DNA from 3 places in the Streptomyces sp. NPDC003456 genome. Region 2 is predicted to be linked to each of the others. Evidence: riboswitches for the same ligand, from Rfam matches in the RefSeq annotation. Region 2 holds a riboswitch; each other region holds the start of a gene.
What was found. Region 2 has a riboswitch for cyclic di-AMP ahead of ACFYWG_RS32365 (transglycosylase SLT domain-containing protein). Riboswitches for the same ligand answer to the same signal wherever they lie in the genome.

Region 1: it holds a riboswitch for cyclic di-AMP, as region 2 does, so the genes downstream of both, ACFYWG_RS06050 (C40 family peptidase) here and ACFYWG_RS32365 (transglycosylase SLT domain-containing protein) in region 2, are expected to answer to the same signal.
Region 3: it holds a riboswitch for cyclic di-AMP, as region 2 does, so the genes downstream of both, ACFYWG_RS27280 (M23 family metallopeptidase) here and ACFYWG_RS32365 (transglycosylase SLT domain-containing protein) in region 2, are expected to answer to the same signal.

What each region holds. Positions count from the first base shown of each region.
Region 1 is NZ_JBIAOK010000002.1:112,801-119,301, forward strand. It holds gene ACFYWG_RS06040 (ATP-binding protein) at 57-515, shown strand; gene ACFYWG_RS06045 (DUF6328 family protein) at 765-1,394, opposite strand; gene ACFYWG_RS06050 (C40 family peptidase) at 1,476-1,949, opposite strand; cyclic di-AMP (ydaO/yuaA leader) riboswitch at 1,953-2,165, opposite strand; gene ACFYWG_RS06055 (ABC transporter permease) at 2,920-3,912, opposite strand; gene ACFYWG_RS06060 (TetR/AcrR family transcriptional regulator) at 4,073-4,750, shown strand; gene ACFYWG_RS06065 (urease subunit gamma) at 4,863-5,165, shown strand; gene ACFYWG_RS06070 (urease subunit beta) at 5,178-5,489, shown strand; gene ACFYWG_RS06075 (urease subunit alpha) at 5,482-6,501, shown strand, end outside.
Region 2 is NZ_JBIAOK010000010.1:10,352-16,852, forward strand. It holds gene ACFYWG_RS32345 (amidase) at 1-27, shown strand, start outside; gene ACFYWG_RS32350 (flavodoxin family protein) at 128-709, shown strand; gene ACFYWG_RS32355 (outer membrane lipoprotein carrier protein LolA) at 1,013-2,242, opposite strand; gene ACFYWG_RS32360 (polyprenyl synthetase family protein) at 2,473-3,483, opposite strand; cyclic di-AMP (ydaO/yuaA leader) riboswitch at 3,992-4,161, shown strand; gene ACFYWG_RS32365 (transglycosylase SLT domain-containing protein) at 4,165-4,968, shown strand; gene ACFYWG_RS32370 (HAD family hydrolase) at 4,932-5,780, opposite strand; gene ACFYWG_RS32375 (GNAT family N-acetyltransferase) at 5,967-6,501, shown strand, end outside.
Region 3 is NZ_JBIAOK010000006.1:633,136-639,636, forward strand. It holds gene ACFYWG_RS27265 (MarR family winged helix-turn-helix transcriptional regulator) at 1-18, opposite strand, end outside; gene ACFYWG_RS27270 (dihydrofolate reductase family protein) at 282-1,412, shown strand; tRNA gene ACFYWG_RS27275 (tRNA-Met) at 1,539-1,612, shown strand; cyclic di-AMP (ydaO/yuaA leader) riboswitch at 1,915-2,071, shown strand; gene ACFYWG_RS27280 (M23 family metallopeptidase) at 2,083-3,117, shown strand; gene ACFYWG_RS27285 (aldo/keto reductase) at 3,257-4,210, shown strand; gene ACFYWG_RS27290 (PrsW family intramembrane metalloprotease) at 4,233-5,570, opposite strand; gene trmB (tRNA (guanosine(46)-N7)-methyltransferase TrmB) at 5,628-6,482, opposite strand.

The DNA.
Region 1 (6,501 bases), on a different contig from region 2:
TCGAACCATCCGCGTTGTGTCGGGCTGCGGTCCCGTGGGAAAGGGACGACGTCGCCATGGCAGACCATCTGGAAGCATCCGTCACTCTGCCGAGCGATCCCGCCTCGGTCTCCGCGGCGCGCGCCTACGTGGTGGACACGCTGGCGGAGTGGGGCCTGCCGGCGGACACGGACGTGTCCGACACGGTCCGGCTGATCATCTCCGAACTGGCCACCAACGCCGTCCAGCACACCTTCGGCCAGTCGCCCACCTTCACGGTGGACGTCGAGCTCGACCGGGACGAGCAGCTGACCATCGGCGTCACCGACAGCCACCCGCGCTTCCCCAGACGGCTGCCCGCCGCCGTCCAGCAGGACAACGGCCGCGGCCTGGTCATCATCCGGTGGCTGACCGCGGAGTGCGGCGGCAAGCTCCGCATCCGCCCGACCCGTGAGGGCGGCAAGACCATCTCGATCGAGCTGCCCTGGGTCATCCCGGCCCAGTCGGTACCGTCCGCAGGCCCGCAGGAACAGTAGGACGCCGGTTCCGGCGTTGCCCGGTCCCGACCACCCCGGAACCCGGCCTCGTCCGGTCCGATCCTTCCCCGGCTCCGGCCGGTCTCTCCAGGTCCGGACCTGCCCCGTCTCCGACGTCCCCCGACTGCCCTCTCCCGACCCCGGCCCCTGTACCTCCCTGCTGAGGCTCCGGAACCGTCCCTTGCGTCCCGTGCCGCTCTCTGGCCCCCTGAACCCCTCCGCTCTCCCTCGGCACGCCAGCCCGGCCGCTCAGCGGCGCCTGACCGGGGCCTCCCGGCGTTGCGGCCCGATGCGCCGCGTCGGCTGCGCCACCGTGCGCCGCCCGGGCCCGGGGACGGCGGGGGCGGGCCGGGGCGGATCCCCGGCGTCCTCGCGGGGAGCGGGGGCGCGGGCCTCCGCCCGCAGTCCCGAGCGCCGCACCAGCCGCGGCAGCAGCCCCCACAGGCCGGCGCAGACCAGGAACGTGGCCGCGCCCGCCCCGACGCCGCCCCAGCGGCCGGTCGTCACGTCCACCACCAGAAGCACCGAGCCGCTGAAGGCGAACACCAGCACGGCCAGGCCGACGGTCGCCAGGCGCGAGGAGACCTGCACGATGCGCGGCTTGGCGCCCTGCCGGAACAGCGAGCGGTGCAGGGCCGCCGGCGCCGTGAAGAGTGCCGCGGCCAGGACCGCCAGCAGCAGCGTGACGACGTAGGTGACGCGCTGGACCCCGTCGAGGTCGGCGAAGCGTGCGGTGAAGGCCAGGGACAGCAGGAAGGCGAACAGGATCTGCACGCCCGTCTGGGTGACGCGCAGCTCCTGGAGCAGCTCGACGAAGTTCCTGTCCGCTCGTTGCAGCGGTGTCTCGTTGCGAGCGGTGCAGGGGCGGTGCTCGGCCATACCCGCACGGGTAACCATCCGGGCCCGCTTCACGCCCCGGCGTGCGGCGGCGCGTCAGGACGCCGCCGCACGCCGGAGGGATCACTTCACGCGCCCGTACCAGACGCTCTTGGTCCAGATCTTCTGCAGTCGCACCACGTCCCCGGTCTTCGGGGAGTGCCAGAGCTTGTTCTTACCCGCGTAGATACCGACGTGGTACACGTTCTTGCCCGAGTGGAAGAACACCAGGTCCCCGGCCTTGCGGCTCTTGGCGGAGATGTGGCGCGTCTTGTTGTACTGCTGGGCGGCCGTGCGCGGGAGCTTCTTGCCCGCCTTCTTGAACGAGTACAGCGTCAGCCCGGAGCAGTCGAACCGGTGCGGACCGGTGGCCCCGTACTTGTACGGCGATCCCTTCTTCGAGGCCGCGATCTGGAGTGCCTTGGTCGCCGGGGTGGCTGCCGCGGCCTCGGACGAGAAGCCGGGCGCCACTATCGAGCCGCCGACGGCGGCGATGGTGAGAGCCGAGGCCGTACCGGCACGGGCCATGAGCGACGGGACACGATTGAGCGCAGTCATGCGCAACCCTTCGTCAGCCGCCTGTGAAGGATGACCTGTCGGATTCGGGCTGGCGAAGTTGCCCGGCCGCTGACGCGGCTTCACCCCAAGGGCTGCTCGGACCCGGTCATGGCGTGACCGTCCCGGCGACCCGTCGTGCTCGGGTCCTCCACTCCTGCCGATCCACTCCTGTCGACCGGTCATCCGGGCGGCGGCAGGACTCGGCGTCCGCCCGGATCGCCCCGCCGCTGCGGCGGGGGCTTGTCGTCAGTCAGGGATCTTGACTCATCGCTGTCCGGAAATCCCAACGGAACCGAGGATTTGTGTTGTTACTCACCACTCACCCGTTCGGGTGGACACGTGTGTGTTCGAGCCGGTGTCCACCCCTCCGTGGACGGTCCGACCAGCAAGGGAATGTCCGATTCCGCCCACCGGCCAGGTCCGCTGCGCAAGTTCGGCCACCCGAAATCCGCAGGCGCGTCTACTCCTAACAGGGGTACGTCGTTTGGTCGGTTTCAACTCGGAGCCGGACGCTCCGGCGACCGGGGCTCCACGGGATGCCCACCCGCCTCAACTGGCCGACTGCGGCGGAAGGGTGACGCGGGCCGTGCGCGCTTCGCCGGCCAGCACGCCCGGAGCCCGCGCCGGCGTCGCGGCGTTCAATTCCGCCTCGGGCCTTTGGTGCATCGGAGTGAGCGTGTCGCGCAGTGCGGCCGCCTCGGCCACCGGCATCCGGGCCGCGTGCGGTCCGCGGCAGGTGCCGCCGCGCTGCGCCGGGTTGATCGGTCCGACGGGTCGTCGGCGACCTCGAGGTAACGGCCGGTCAACTCCGCCTCCGCTCGGAGCGCGGGGAGAGCCGGGGGAGTCCGGAACCGGTGTGGCGGGGCGAGCGGTCGGCGTGCGCCCCGACAGCAGAGAACCGTGCACCCCCGTCCGCTACAGCGGGGGTGCACGGTCGTTCGGGTGCCGTCGCCCGGGGCGGCGGCCGCGGTCAGCCGACCGTCGCGAGGTCCCGGGAGCCGCCGGTGGGGGCGCTGTCCTTCCTCCGGGCCCGCAGCGCGTTGCCGAGCAGTACGGCCCCGAGCCCCAGCGCCGCCCACCACGTCAGGGTGAGCGCCGGTCCGGTCGCGGCGGAGCCGTCGAAGAAGGCCACCGAGCGCAGCAGCGAGGTCCCCGCACCGGGCGGCATCCACTGGCCGATCGCCCCGGCCGGCTCCGGGAGCATCTGCGGGGCCGTCGTGGCGCCGGAGAAGGGGTTGCCGATCAGCATCACCAGGGCTGCCCCGATGCCCGTGCCGGCCGGGCCGACCAGGGCGGCGAGCCCCGCGACGGCCGCGCCCACGGCCAGGGTGGACAGGCCGAGCACCGAAGCCTCCACCCACCAGTCGCCCGCGAGGGCCCCGAGCCAGCTGTGCGCGATCACCGCCCCGACCGCGCCCACCAGTGCGGACGCCACCAGCAGTGCCGTCACGGCACGCATGCCGCGCAGCCCCAGCAGGGTCACCACCGCACCGGCCGCGATACCGGCCAGGGCGAGGGGGAGCACGGCGGCGTTCAGCACCGCGCCGCGGGGATCGCTCGCCGGAGTGGGCACGACGTCGACCACCTTCACCCGGGTGCCCTCGGCGGAGGCCCGCTGGGCCACGGCCTGCTCCAGGAACTGGGCGACGGCCGGCCCGGCCGCGGACGCCGTGAGCAGTTCGGGCCCCTGGGGCGTCACCACGACCGCGCCGTAGACGCTGCGGTCCTCTATGGCGTCCCGGGCGGCGGCCCCGTCGGCGTAGCGGTGGATCTCGAAGGCGCCCTCGTGCTGCTCCAGCTGCCGCTCGACCTGGGCCGCCGCGACGGTCGGGCCGGCGACGCCCAGCGGCAGGTCGCGGGGGGCGATACGGGCGGCCGGCCAGGCGAAGGCCCACAGGGCCAGGGCGGCGAGGACCGGCACGAGGACGGCGACCGCGATCAGGGGGCGTGTACGGGAGGACATGGGTGTCTCCTGGGGGACGTCTGCGGAAGCGCAGTGGTGTGGAGCCGAGATGAGACAACGGGTCGAGCTAAAAAGAAGGATCGTTCGTTTTGCTTGTTCCCCACCGTCCTCCGCGGGGCGCGTCTTGTCAAGAATGAATATTCGTTTTAGTTTGGGGACCATGGCCCGCGTGTCCCAGGAACATCTCGACGCCCGCCGCCGCCAGATCCTCGACGGCGCGGCCCTCTGCTTCGCCCGCAACGGCTTCCACGCCACGTCCATGCAGGACGTGCTGAAGGAGGTCGACCTCTCGGCCGGCGCCGTCTACCGCTACTTCAGCGGCAAGGAGGAGCTGATCGGCGCGATCGTGGCCGAGGTCCTCGGTTCCGTCCGGGAGGCCTTCGAGGAGGCGGCCCGGCTGACCCCGCCGCCGCCCCCCGACGAGCTCGTCGCCTCCGTGCTCGGCAGGACGCTCGGCGCCCGCGAGTCCCTGGTCGTCGACGGCCGGCCCGCCTTCCCCCGGCTCGTCATCCAGGTCTGGACGGAGACCCTGCGCAACGAGGAGCTGGCCGCCCTGCTCCGGGAGGGCTACGGCTCGGTCCGCGCGTCCTGGGGCAGGATCGTCGCGGCCTACCAGGAGGCCGGGATGATGCGGGCGGACGTCGCACCCGACCACGTGGCCCGCACGATGATCGCCTCGGTGCTCGGCTTCATCGCCCAGCAGTCCCTGTTCGGCCCGGCGCCGGTGGAGATCCTCCGGGACGGACTGCGGGCGCTGATGAGCATGCCCGACCCGTCCGCCGCCGCCGGTGGAGCCCACCTCGCCCCCCGCGCCACCGACGGAGCACACCTCGGTTAACGCGCCCGAAACGCGGTCCAACTAGCCTGCCGCGCACGCCACCCGGCTCGTCGCCCCGTGGCGGCGGCAACCGGACCCCGCTCGGTCCGGAGCGAGGACGGTGAGGTGGGACGTGCAGCTGACCCCCCACGAGCAGGAGCGACTGCTCATCCATGTGGCGGCCGACGTGGCGCACCGGCGCCGGGAGCGCGGCCTGCGACTCAACCACCCCGAGGCGGTCGCCCTCATCACGTCGCACATCCTCGAAGGAGCGCGTGACGGCCGGACCGTCGCGGAGTTGATGTCCTCCGGGCGTCAACTGCTGACCAGGGACGACGTCATGGAGGGGATCGCGGAGATGATCCACGACGTCCAGGTCGAGGCCACCTTCCCGGACGGCACCAAGCTCGTCACCGTCCACGACCCGATCGTCTGACGGGGCGCCGCAGTGATCCCCGGAGAGATCCTGTTCGCCGACGGGCCGATTGCCTACAACCAGGGCCGCGAGGTCACCCGGCTCACCGTCCTCAACGCCGCCGACCGGCCCGTCCAGGTCGGCTCCCACTACCACTTCGCGGAAGCCAATCCCGGTCTGGAGTTCGACCGTGCCGCAGCGCGCGGCAAGCGGCTGAACGTCGCCGCCGGTACGGCCGTGCGCTTCGAGCCCGGCATCCCCGTCGAGGTCGAACTCGTCCCGCTCGCCGGTGCCCGCATCGTGCCCGGCCTGCGCGGGCAGACCGGAGGTGCCCTCGATGCCTGAGATCTCGCGTGCCGCGTACGCCGACCTGTTCGGCCCGACGACCGGCGACCGGATCCGCCTCGCCGACACCGACCTGCTGGTGGAGATCGAGGAGGACCGCTGCGGCGGGCCCCGGATCGCCGGTGACGAGGCCGTGTTCGGCGGGGGCAAGGTCATCCGCGAATCCATGGGGCAGTCCCGCGCCACCCGGGCCGAGGGCACCCCCGACACCGTCGTCACCGGCGCGGTGATCATCGACCACTGGGGGATCGTCAAGGCCGACGTCGGCATCCGCGACGGACGGATCACCGGCATCGGCAAGGCGGGCAACCCCGACACCATGGACGGGGTCCACCCCGACCTGGTCATCGGCCCGGAGACGGAGATCATCGCCGGGAACGGGCGGATCCTCACCGCCGGGGCCGTCGACGCCCATGTCCACTTCATCTGCCCGCAGATCGCCGACGAAGCCCTCGCCTCGGGCGTCACCACCCTCGTCGGCGGCGGCACCGGACCGGCCGAGGGCTCCAAGGCCACCACCGTCACACCGGGCCCCTGGCACCTGGCGCGGATGCTGGAGGCCATGGAGGCGTACCCGCTCAACATCGGGCTGCTCGGCAAGGGCAACACCGTCTCCCACGAGGCGATGCTGTCGCAGATCCGGGGCGGCGCGCTCGGCCTGAAGCTGCACGAGGACTGGGGCTCCACCCCGGCCGTCATCGACGCCGCGCTGACCGTCGCCGAGCGGACCGGCATCCAGGTCGCCATCCACACGGACACCCTCAACGAGGCCGGTTTCGTCGGCGACACGCTCGCCGCGATCGCCGGGCGCGGTATCCACGCCTACCACACCGAGGGCGCCGGGGGCGGGCACGCGCCGGACATCATGACCGTGGTCTCCGAGCCGCACGTGCTGCCCAGTTCCACCAACCCGACGCGGCCGTTCACCGTGAACACCGCCGAGGAGCACCTCGACATGCTGATGGTGTGCCACCACCTCAACGCCGCGGTCCCCGAGGACCTGGCCTTCGCC
Region 2 (6,501 bases):
GAGGCGGAGACCCGGACCCCGCGCTGAACACCACCCCTGGCGGATTTACTTGCGCGCGCATATGATGCAGGCGCGTGTAGATGCATGCGCCTGCATTTGACCTACGCCCATCCATCAGGGGGACGCCATGACCCGCCGCTTCCTTTTCGTCCTGGGCAGTGCCCGCTCCGACGGCAACTCCGAGCTCCTGGCCCGCCGGGCCGCCGAGCAGCTGCCCGCGGACGCCGAGCAGCAGTGGCTCGACCTCGGCACCCACCCCCTGCCGGACTTCGAGGACCTGCGGCACGACAGCGACCACGTCCGCCCGACCGAGGGCAACGTGGCCCTGCTGCTCGACGCCACGCTCGCGGCGACCGACATCGTGATCGTGTCGCCCCTCTACTGGTACTCGGTCTCCGCGCAGACCAAGCGCTACCTGGACCACTGGTCGGGCTGGCTGCGCACGCCCGGCCTGGACTTCAAGCAGACCCTGGCCGGACGGACGCTGTGGGGCGTGACCGCCCTCGCGCACGAGGAGCAGGTCGTCGCCGACCCGCTGATCGGGACGCTGCACAACTCGGCCGCGTACATGGGCATGCGGTTCGGCGGGGTGCTGCTCGGCAACGGCAGCAAGCCCGGTGACGTGCTGGCCGACAGCGAGGCGCTGGCCCGGGCCAAGACGTTCTTCGCCCAGGAGGCCCCGTTCGCGCGGTTCCTGTACGAGGAGTGAGCGCCCGGCAGGAGCAGCGACGCCCCGACCGCCAGGGCCGGGACGGCCAGGCCGGCTGGAGCGACCCCGGCCGCATGCGGACGGCGGTGGCCGTGCCGGAGCCGTAGGGACCGGGAAGCCGAAGGCGCCGCCCGCCGGGGCCGCCGGGTCCGGACGGCCGGCGGGGAGCCGGCCGCCGCGGGAGCGCTTCGTGAGCGCGCGGGTGGCGACGACCGGCTCCGCGGCGGACGCTCCGCCCTCCGCCTCATCGTCCCTTGACGGCCCCGGCCGCGCGCTGCCGGTTCCCCCGGCGCGCGAGGGGAGTCACTTGCCGGCGTCGGCCGCCTTCACCAGCGCGTCCTTGGTGACCGCACCGACGTAGACCTGGCCGTCGTCGGTGACGAGGGCGTTGATCAGGCGGGTGGAGAAGACCGTGCCCGAGCCGAACTCGCCGGTGACCTTGTCGCCGAGCGAGTCGACGAACCCGCCGAGGTCGCCCCCGCCGCCGGAGGGAACGCCCTCGCCGCCGGTGTCGAAGGTCGCGATCGCGTTCCAGCCCTCGCCGATGGTCTTCATGCCGTCGCCGTCCCGGCCGAGGTCCTTCCCGGACTTCGGGGCGTGCTTCTCGAGGTCCTTCTCGAAGTCCTTGCCGAAGCCCTTGCCGAAGTCCTTGCCGGCATCCTTCTCCTCGGTGACCTTCGCGCCCTCGGGCGGGGTGAAGTCGAAGGTGGAGGCGGCCGGCCGGGAGAAGTCGACCTTGGTGAAGCCGGCGTCGACGACGGCCGAGCCGCCGCTCGCGGGAACCAGGGTGAACTTCAGCGGCATCCCGGTCTCGGCGTCCACCGCCACGGTGACGGCACCGACCGTCGAACCGGACTGCTTCGGCTTGACGACCAGCTTGTAGGCGTCGCGGTCGGCGACCCGCGCGGTGCCGTCCACCGTGACGGAGGTGGTGCCGTCGACGGCCTTCAGCACCTCCTCGGCGAAGTCCTTCGGCGTGGCGGGCGGCTGCTCCTTCCCGGCCTTCGGGCTCTGCGCACCGGTGCCGTGGTAGACCTCGCCGGACTTGCTGTCGTAGGCCCAGACGTCCTTGCCGTTGTGGATGACGCTGTACTCGGCCGCGTCCTCCAGCAGGGAGAGCTTCTGCCGGTCCGGGCCGTCGGCGGCGACGCGCAACGTGTGCGTGCCGGAGGCGAGTCGGGTGAGCTTGGCGGTCGGGTCGGCGGAGGAGCCGTCGCCGCCGCTCGCGGCTCCGGACAGCAGGCCGGACTCCAGGCCGCCGAGGTCCGGCAGACCCAGGTCGGTGGTGATCTTCACCGTGCCGGACAGCTGCTCGACGTCCGACTCGGCGATCTTCTCGATGAGCTGCTGGGCGGTGATCTCCGGGAGGTCGGGGTCGCCGGAGTCGGCGAGTGCGGGGACCAGGCCGATCGTCGCAGCCGCCACCCCGATCACCGTGACCGGGACGACGTACCGAGCGGCCCTGCGCCGCCGGGAGCCCTGCTCGTCGGCCTCCCCGCCGGTCGTGCTGTCGTCGGATGCGTACGGTGCCATGTGTGCCTTACCTCCGTCGTCGGCGGCGGCTGTCCGTGTCGTGCACGCACTCGTCCCTGAGCCGCCATTCTCACCCGAACAGGTGAGGGTGGTGTCTTCCGTGCTTTCCATCTGACCAAAAAGGCCGACCGGATACGTCAGACCGCGGGCTCAACTCCGCGTACTGCTGGGGTATGACACACGGGGGTTGCTCCTCCCCCGACCCGTAGGGGTCGAGGGAGTCACGGCGGCTAGCCGGCGCGGTGCACCACGGCGTCGCACAGCTCCAGCAGCGCCGTCTTCGCGGCGCAGTCGGGCAGCGGCGCCAGCGCCGAGCGGGCGTCCCGGGCGTAGCGGACGGTGTCCTGGCGGGCCTGCTCCAGCGCCGGGTGGGCGCGCAGGCGCCGCAGCGCCTCGGCGTGCCGGGCGTCGTCGGTGAGGTCGGAGTCGAGCAGTTCGCACAGGGCGACGTCCTCGGCGAGGCCGAGCCGGGCGGCCCGCTCGCGCAGCCGGAGCACCGGCAGGGTGGGGATGCCCTCGCGCAGGTCGGTGCCGGGGGTCTTGCCGGACTCGTGGGAGTCGGAGGCGATGTCCAGGACGTCGTCCGCGAGCTGGAAGGCGACACCGAGCCGCTCGCCGTACTGGGTCAGGACGTGCACGACCCCCTCGTCGGCGCCGGACATCATCGCGCCGAACCGGCACGAGACGGCGACGAGCGAGCCGGTCTTGCCGCCCAGCACGTCGAGGTAGTGCTCGACGGGATCGCGGCCGTCCTGCGGTCCGGCGGTCTCCAGGATCTGGCCGGTCACCAGCCGTTCGAACGCCTCGGCCTGCACCCGCACGGCCTCCGGGCCGAGGTCGGCCAGGATGTGCGAGGCGCGGGCGAAGAGGAAGTCGCCGGTGAGGACCGCGACGGAGTTGCCCCAGCGGGTGTTCGCGCTCGCGACGCCGCGGCGCACGGCGGCCTCGTCCATCACGTCGTCGTGGTACAGCGTGGCGAGGTGGGTCAGCTCCACGACGACGGCCGAGGGCACGATCCCCGGCGCGTACCGGTCGCCGAACTGGGCGGCGAGCATCACGAGCAGCGGCCTGAACCGCTTGCCGCCGGCGCGCACCAAGTGCTGGGCGGCCTCCGTGATGAAGGGCACCTCGCTCTTGGTGGCCTCGAGCAAGCCTTCCTCGACAGCCGTCAGTCCGGCCTGGACATCGGCTTCCAGAGCCTGGTCCCGCACGCTCAGCCCGAACGGCCCGACGTCGGTCACGAGGGGTCTCCTGTCTGCTGGTGTCTGCCGGTGCTTACGCGGATTGTCGATAGGTCGCTGCCCTCACTCGAGTCAGCGTATCCGGTCACGTTTCGATCACCGCCAGCGCCCATGGTTACAGGCCGGGTGGTATCCGATCACGACCGCAATGTTTTCGATCAGGTCATATGAGCAGACATTTATCGCCTTACCCGGAGGTAGTGACCTATGCCTGATTTGCCCTTATGAGTAAGCGAATCGCCGTTTGCGGAATTTGCTCCACCAGGCGTGATCAGTGAGTTGAATCACGCCCACCCTTTCACGGCCCGTGGCAGACCGCCGCTCCTACGCCCTTTCCCGGCACGCGAGTTGAGCCTTGGCCAATGCAAAGGATCAAGCTGCCCCATACCGGTCGACCAAGGTCAACAAGCGTCATATGTGACTCCGGTGCTTGTTCCCGACATGTGCTCTCGCATACGTTCCCGCCCTGTCCGGCGGACGCCGAATCCTGCCACCGCCCGGACACCCATCAACCGACTCACTCACGCAGGGCAGGAGCGGGGGACCCAGGTACGTCGCCGGTCCGCACCGCGGAACGGCTCGGGGTGAAGCCGCGCACGGCACACGGTGCCGCACGCGGCCGGGCACCTCCCGGCCCGAACCCGACAGCTCACCTCGCAGGCGCCGGAGAGGAACATCGCCATGCCCGGACGAGGCAAGCACCGTCGCGCCCGCATGAACCCGATCACCCGTGGTGTCGTCGCAGCCGGCACCGGCGGGGCGGCCCTGACCCTGCCGCTCCTCGGCGCGGCCCACGCCGTCGCCGCCGAGCCGCAGAGCGCGCCCGCCGCGCACGTCCTGCCGCAGGCCGCCCAGCCCGCGAAGTCGCTGACGTACACCGTCGCCAAGGGCGACACGCTCTACCGCATCGCCGACACCCACGACGTCTCCGGCGGCTGGAAGCAGCTGTACAAGGACAACCGCGCGGCCGTCGGCGACAACCCGAAGCTGATCCACCCGGGTCTGAAGCTGAAGGTGAAGGGCGCCGAGGCCACCACCCCCGGGAAGAAGGCGGCCCCGTCGTCGGCGCCCGCCGAGAAGCCCGCCGTGAAGCCGGCCGCCGCGCCCGCGGTGAAGCCCGCCGGCGGTGTCGCCCAGGCCACCCAGGCCTCCGCGAAGACCTACGCGGACAACCTGGACGGCTGGATCCGCGAGGCGCTGGACATCATGGCGCAGAAGGGGATCCCGGGCACCTACGACGGCATCCACCGCAACATCATGCGCGAGTCCTCCGGCAACCCCCTGGCGATCAACAACTGGGACTCGAACGCGGCCAAGGGCACCCCGTCCAAGGGGCTGCTCCAGGTCATCGACCCGACCTTCGCCGCCTACCACGTGGACGGAACCCCCTTCGACCCGTACGACCCGGTCGCCAACATCACGGCGGCCTGCAACTACGCGGCCGACCGCTACGGCTCGATCGACAACGTCAACGGCCCGTACTGAGCCGCCCCGCCCAGCAGTCGCTCGAGGACGACGGCGATGCCGTCGTCCTCGTTCGACAGGGTCACCTCGTCGGCCACCGCCTTCAGCTCGGGGTGGGCGTTGGCCATCGCCACCCCGCGCGCGGCCCAGTCGAACATCGGGATGTCGTTGGGCATGTCACCGAAGGCCAGGGTGTCCTCGGGCCGCAGCCCCAGGTGCTCCGCCGCCAGCGCCAGGCCCGTCGCCTTGGTCACCCCGCACGGCTGCAGCTCCACCGTGCCCGGCCCGGACATCGTGACCGTCGCCAGTGAGCCGACCACCGAACGGGCCGTCGCCGCCAGTTCGTCGTCCGACAGGTAGGGGTGGCGCAGCAGCACCTTGCTGATCGGCGCGCACCACAGGTCGTCGCGCCGCTCGACGCGGACCGCGGGCAGGGTCGGGTGCGGCATGAGGTAGCCCGGCTCGATGAGCGTCAGGCCGTCCACACCGTCCTGGTCGACCGCCGCGTACACCTGGCCCACCTCGGCCTCGATCTTGCCCAGGGCGGTCTCCGCCAGCTCCCGGTCCAGCGTGATGGACCACAGCAGCCGGTCCGCGCCGGCGTCGTACACCTGCGCGCCCTGTCCGCACACCGCGAGCCCCGTGCAGCGCAGGTCGTCCAGGAGGGGCCGCACTCTGGGCGCCGGGCGGCCCGTCACCACGAGGTGCTGGGCGCCGGCGTCCGCCACCCGCGCGAGCACGGCAAGAGACCGGTCGGACAGGGTGTCGTCGCCGCGCAGCAGCGTCCCGTCCAGATCGGTGGCGATGAGTGAATAAGCGAGGGGTGCGGCCATGATCAGAGAATACGGACAGTGCACCCCTTCGTTTCATCGTGCTGCGGACACCGATTGCCCGGTTGAAGGCCTCTGCACCGGTTGGCAACAACATGCTCCGTTACCTACCCGAGGGACCGTCCCGGGCGGTACCTTCCATGTGTCCAGGGGGGACTTGATCGGGGGGTCGGGTTGAGCAGTGGACGCATACGTGTGGCCGGGCCCGGGGAGCTCGGCGAAGAGGAGCGGGAGCACTGGCGTGCGCTGCGCGCCGCCTCCCACGCTCCGCGCAACCCCTTCATGGAACCGGAGTTCACCGAGGCCGTCGGCCTGGTGAGGCCGCGGGCCCGCGTGGCCGTGGTCCACGACGGGGCGCAGCCGGCCGGCTTCCTGCCGTACGAGCGCGGCCCGTTGGGGCAGGGCCGGGCCATCGGGCTCGGCGTCTCCGACGCCCAGGGCGCGATCCTGCGTCCCGGCCTGGCCCTGGAAACGGGCGAACTGCTGCGGGCCTGCTCGCTGTCGAGCTTCGCCTTCGACAACCTGGAGGCGGAGCAGCGGCTGTTCGTCGGGCACGCGGCCGAGGAGCACGCCACGTTCGTCGTCGACGTGGAGAAGGGCTACGAGACCTACGAGTCGGTGCTGCGCGGCCGGTCGCCGAAGTTCCTCAAGACGACCCTGGCCAAGGAGCGCCGGCTGGGACGGCAGGTGGGCGCGCTGCGCTTCGTCTTCGACGAGCGCGACC
Region 3 (6,501 bases), on a different contig from region 2:
GAGCCAGCGAGTCGTCATGCCGCCAGTGTAGTTTTGTTTCAAACTTGAACCAAGCTCGCCGGGCCTGCCCGAGGGGTTCGCGGGCCTGCCGGGCGGCCTGTGGCGGGTCCCCCGGGCCAATGGGCCGCCGGGTCCGCCGGGTCACCATGTCCAATGGGTCCCCCGGGCTCGACGGGTCCGACGGGTCCACCGGGCTCGCCGGGTCCGCCGGAGCCGTCCGGTGGTCCCCCGCCCTCGGGTCCCGTCCCGTCCTGCCCCTCCCGACCAGCCGCGGAGCGTCGATGCCTCACCCGTACGTCCTGCTGTCCGCCGCCGTCTCCCTCGACGGCTTCCTGGACGACACCGGACCCGAACGCCTGCTCCTGTCGAGCCCGGCCGACTTCGACCGGGTCGACGAGGTGCGCGCGTCGGTCGACGCGATCCTGGTGGGCGCCGGCACGATCCGGGCCGACAACCCGCGCCTCCTGGTGAACTCCCCGGAGCGCCGCGCCGCCCGCACCGCCGCCGGCCGGCCCGCGTACCCCCTCAAGGTCACCGTCAGCGGCACCGGTGACCTGGACCCGGACGCCAACTTCTGGCACACCGGCGGCGAGAAGGTCCTCTACACCACCGACGAGGGCGCCGAGCGCGCCCGGGCCCTCGGCCTGGCCACCGACGTCATCCCCCTGGGCACCGCGCTCGACTGGCGCCGGCTCCTCACCCACCTGCACGACGTACGCGGCGTGCGGCGGCTCATGGTCGAGGGCGGCGGCCTGATCCACACCCAGCTGCTCACCCAAGGGCTCGCCGACGAGCTCCAGCTGGTCCTCGCCCCGCTCTTCGTCGGCCACCCCGCCGCGCCCCGCCTGTTCGGCCCGGGCGGTTACCCCTCCGGCCGCCTGCGGCTGCTGGAGACCCGCCGGATCGAGGACGTCGTCCTCATGCGCTACGAGCCGACCGCCCCCGGCACCGGACCGCTCCCGGTCGCCGCCGACCACCACTGGCTGGCCGCCGCCTGCGAACTGGCACAGCGGTGCCCGCCCTCGGACACGGCGTTCAGCGTCGGGGCCGTCGTGGTCGCGGCGGACGGCACCGAGCTGGCCCGCGGCCACTCCCGCGAGGGCGGCGACCCGGTCCTGCACGCCGAGGAGGCGGCCCTGGCCAAGCTCGACCCGGCCGACCCGAGGCTCGCCGGTGCGACCGTCTACAGCAGCCTCGAACCCTGCGCCCGCCGCGCCTCGCGGCCGGCGCCCTGCGCCCGGCTGATCCTGGACGCGGGTGTGCGGCGGGTCGTCACGGCCTGGCGCGAGCCGGACACCTTCGTCGCCGGGGCCGACGGCAGCGGCGTCCTGGCCGCCGGGGGAGCGCGGGTCGTCGTCCTGCCCGAGTACGAGGAGCGGGCCAAGGCCCCGAACCGGCACCTGCTGAGCTGACAGCGGTCCCCGCCGCCCCGCCGTCCCGGCCGCCGCCGGGACCGTACCGGCGCGGGGCGGCGACGGCCTCGGGCCGGGGTGTGCGCGGAGGGTCCCGCGGATGGCGTACACTGGTGAACACAACGACGCGGGGTGGAGCAGCTCGGTAGCTCGCTGGGCTCATAACCCAGAGGTCGCAGGTTCAAATCCTGTCCCCGCTACTGAAGGCCGAGGGCCGGAATCCGACAAGGGTTCCGGCCCTCGGTGTATTTCCCCCTCCGGCCCCTGACCGGCCATCACGCACCGTGAGTGAACCGCCCCGCTGCGCATAACAACTGACACACCGTCAAGTCCCCTGTGTCGCCGGAGGGGCGGTCAACTCGCCCGATTCACCCCGGTCATGGCAGGTTGGTCCGCGCGAAAAAGGTTAATGATCAAGCTGAAGCGCTGGAATACGCACCGCGCCATCCATTAACGTTCGATAACGCAGCGCGGTCGTCCCAGCCGTCACAGAAGGCGGCTCCGTGCGCACGCGCCGAATCCCGCAAGGGAACCGGGGAACCACCACTTGGGGTGAATCGGGCGGATGCCGCCGTGGCAGCACGGCTGGTATACGCGCGTAGGAGACCTTCCTGCTCCGAACCCGTCAGCTAACCCGGTAGGCGAGAAGGAAGGAAAGGAGCACGCCCACGTGGCGTCCAACCGGCCTGCCCCCACGGCCCCGTTCGCGGCGGACCAGCGCGACCCCGAGACCTTCGGCTTCGGCCGTCAGCGCACCGACGAGGGCCCGTTCCAGGAGTGGAACCCCACCGCGGAGTCCGTTCGCCCCGTCCGTGGCCGGCACCGCGTCTCCAAGCAGCGCGGCGGAGGGCTCGCCCGCAGCTCCACCGTCCTCGGCGTCGGTGTCATAGCCGCCGTCGGCGCGGGTGGCATGGCCAGCGCCCAGACCGGCAAGCCGCCGGTGTCGATCTCCGTCCCGGACCTTCCCTCGGTGGGTTCCCTCCTTTCGGACGACGACACCCCCGAAGGTTCCGCCACTCCGCTCAGCAGCCTGGGCACCACGACCGTGGCCGAGACCGAGCAGGGCGCCGACGGCGCCGGTGAGGCTCTGCGCGCCCGGATCATGGCCCAGGTCGAGCACCAGCAGGACCAGATCGACACCAAGGCCGCCGAGGACGCCGCGGCCGCCGCCGAGAAGGCGGCCAAGGAGGCCGTCGCCAAGGCGGAGAAGGAAGCCGAGGCCAAGGCCGCCGAGGCGAAGAGGAAGGCGGAGGAGGAGGCCGAGAAGAAGGCCGAGGCCGAGCGCCTCGCCGCCCTCGCCAAGCAGTACACGCTGCCGACCTCCTCGTACACGATCACCTCCTCCTTCGGTCAGGCCGGCGCGTACTGGTCCTCCGGCTACCACACCGGCCTCGACTTCGCCGCCCCCACGGGCACGCCGATCAAGGCGGTCCACAGCGGCACCATCACCGAGGCGGGCTGGAACGGCTCGTACGGCTACAAGACCGTCCTCACCCTCGATGACGGCACCGAGATCTGGTACGCGCACCAGTCGTCCATCGGCGTGAGCGTCGGCCAGAAGGTCAGCACCGGCGACGTCATCGGCCGTGTCGGCGCCACCGGCAACGTCACCGGCGCCCACCTCCACCTCGAAGTCCACTCCGCCGGCTCCGCGAGCGGCATCGACCCCATGGCGTGGCTGCGGGGCAAGGGACTGAACCCGTAGACGCACCGCGCCCGCGAAGCACCGGCAGCCCTGACGACGACCCCCCGACGCCAGGGCTGCCGGTTCTTCCGGCGCCGGTTTGCCCGACCTTTGCGCCGCGGCCGGAATGGGCTGTTCCGCACGGTCGTTGACGCAGGGCATGACTGCCACGACGTCTCTGCGCAAGCTCGGCTCCTCCGACCTCGAGGTCTTCCCGCTCGCCCTCGGCGGCAACGTCTTCGGCTGGACCGCCGACGAGGACCAGTCCTTCGCCGTCCTCGACGCCTACACGGCGGCCGGCGGCAACTTCGTCGACACCGCCGACGTCTACTCGGCGTGGGCCGAGGGCAACCGGGGCGGCGAGTCCGAGAGCATCCTCGGCGCCTGGCTCCAGGCACGCGGCAACCGCTCCGAGGTGGTCGTCGCCACCAAGGCCGGCCAGCACCCCGACTTCCAGGGGCTGTCCGCCGCCACCATCAAGGCCGCGGCCGACGCCTCCCTGCGGCGGCTGCGCACCGACCACATCGACCTCTACTACACCCACTACGACCGGCCCGAGGTGCCCGTCGAGGAGATCATCGGCGCCCTCGACGACCTCGTGAAGGCCGGCAAGGTGCGGTACATCGCCGCCTCCAACATCTCCGCGGAGCGGCTGCGGGAGTCCCTGGAGTTCTCCGACCGCGAGGGCCTGGCCCGGTACGTGGCCCTCCAGCCCCACTACAACCTGGTCTCCCGCGACACCTACGAGGGCGAGCTGCAGGACCTCGCCCAGCGCAGCGGCCTGGCGGCCGTGCCGTACTACGCGCTCGCGTCCGGCTTCCTCACCGGCAAGTACCGGCCCGGCACGACCGTCGAGAGCGCGCGGGCCGGGGGCGCGGCCAGGCATCTGGAGACCGAGCAGGGACGCCGGGTGCTCGACGCGCTCGACGGGATCGCCGCGGCGCACGGGGTGCCGGTGGCGACGGTGGCCCTGGCCTGGCTGGCCTCCCGCCCGACCGTGGTCGCCCCGATCGCCTCCGCTCGGACGGTGGAGCAGCTGCCGGCGCTGGTCGGAGTGGGTGGGCTGACCCTGACGGACGAGGAGACCGCCCGGCTCGACGAGGCGTCGGCCTGACGGGAGCGGGGGGAGCGGCGGCTCAGGAGCGGTAGGGGTTGTACGCCGGGTACGGAGCCGGCCCGGGCACCTGCCCGTACGCACCGTGCACCCCGTGCGCCGGCCAGGGCGGGAACATCACCGGGGGCGGCGGGGACGTGACCCGGGCCGCGTGGACCAGGGCCGGGCGGGCCGCCTCCCGGCGCCGCCACAGCTCGCCGAGCAGCTCCCGCTCGCGCACCGTGAAGCCGGCGCCGGCCCGGCCGCGGCGTGCCCGGTGCCGCAGGAACGCGAGGGACGTCGCGTACGCCTCGTACCGGGCCACCTCCCGCGCCGCGTCCCGGCCCGCGTGGCGCCGGGCCCGGGCGCGGGCGATCCGCCGGGCCCGCATGGAGCCCAGCGCGTAGGGCTCCGCCGGGTCCAGCCAGCCGGCCACCGCGTAGGCGGGCAGCTCCTCCCGCACGGTCCGCAGCTCCCGCTGCCGGGTCCATATCACCAGCCACGTCAGCAGGCCGAAGATCGGCACCATGAACGCCGCGTACACGGCGAAGAAGCCGTACTCGCCCAGCGACGAGGAGCCGTTCCACAGCGCGTGCATGCCCATCGCCAGCAGCAGCCCGGCGAGCGGGAACACCACCCGGCGGACCCGGCCCGCGTCCCCGCGCAGGGCGGCGACACCGAAGCCGATGCCCGTGAGGACGGTGAACAGCGGGTGGGCGAACGGCGACATGACGATGCGCACGAAGAACGTCGCCGCCGTCACGGACGCGATGCCCGTGCCGCCGGTCAAGCGGTCCGTGCCGAAGGCGGTGCCCAGGTAGAGGATGTTCTCGGTGAACGCGAAGCCGGTCGCCGTGACGCCGGCGATGACGACGCCGTCGATGATCCCGGTGAAGTCGCGCCGCCGGAACAGGAAGACCAGCAGGACGGCGGCCGCCTTGGCGGACTCCTCGACCACCGGCGCTATCACCGTCGCGCCGAGCGTGTCCGCGCGGGACGGGTCCGCGGTCGCCGTCGCTATCCATCTGGTCGCGAAGCTGTTGGCGACGATCGCGATCAGCGCCGCCGCGCACGCGCCCCAGGCGAAGCAGAACAGCAGGTTGCGCCAGGGGCCGGGTTCCACCCGGTCCAGCCAGCGGAACGACGCGAGCAGCAGGGGGACCGGGAGGACGGCCAGGCCCAGTCCGACCAGGAACCCCTCCGTGCCGGTCTCCTCGCGCACCAGGGCGAGGATGACCAGGCCGGATATCGCGAGCAGCGTGCTCGGCGCGCCGTAGCGCACCCAGGGGCGCTGCCACCAGTGCGCGTGCCGCAGGGAACCGCCGACGGGGGCGCCGCCGGCGGGACCACGGGGATACGGATGCGGGGAACTGGTGGCCACGGCTTTGACCCTAACGACGGAGGGGCGCTGTCCGCAGGCGGGAACGTACGGGTGCGGTCAGGTGCCTGCGAGGGGCTGGGGCTGGTCCGCGTGTGGTACGCGCCGGAACAGGAGGTCGTTCACGACATGTCCCTTGTCCAGTCCCTGGCCCTCGAAACGGGTCAGCGGCCGGAAGTCGGGGCGCGGGGCGAATCCGCCGTCCGCCTGCGTGTTCGCGAAGTCGGGGTGGGCCGTGAGGACCTCGAGCATCTGCTCGGCGTACGGCTCCCAGTCGGTGGCGCAGTGCAGCAGCGCGCCGGGCCGCAGCCGGGTGGCGGCCAGGGACAGGAAGTCGGGCTGGATGAGGCGGCGCTTGTGGTGCCGCTTCTTGGGCCACGGGTCGGGGAAGTAGACGCGCAGGCCGTCCAGGGAGTCCGGGGCGAGCATCTCGCGCAGCAGGATGATCGCGTCGCCGTTGCCGACCCGGAGGTTGGACAGGCCGTGCTGGTCGGCGAGGTTGAGCAGGTTGCCCTGGCCGGGAGTGTGGACGTCGACGGCGAGGATGTTGGTGCCGGGGTTCGCGGCGGCCATCTGGGCGGTGGCCTCGCCCATGCCGAAGCCGATCTCCAGGACGACGGGACGGTCGTCGCCGAAGAGCTCGCGCAGGTCGAGGGCGCGGCCGTCGATGTCGAGGCCCCACGTGGGCCACAGCCGCTGCAGGGCGTCGGCCTGGCCGGCCGTCACCCGGCTGCGCCGGGGCTGGAAGCTCCGGATCCGCCGCTCGAAGTGCGACCCGGCGGGGTCCGGCTTCGGCCCGTCGGGGAAACGCGGCTCGCCCTTGGCCCGGGTGTGCCGGAGGGGGCCACCGGGTGTCTCGGCGGCCCCGGTGGTGCCGGGCTGCGGGCTTTCGGGGGTGTTCACGGAGTCAGACACAGTGGGACAGATTTTACGG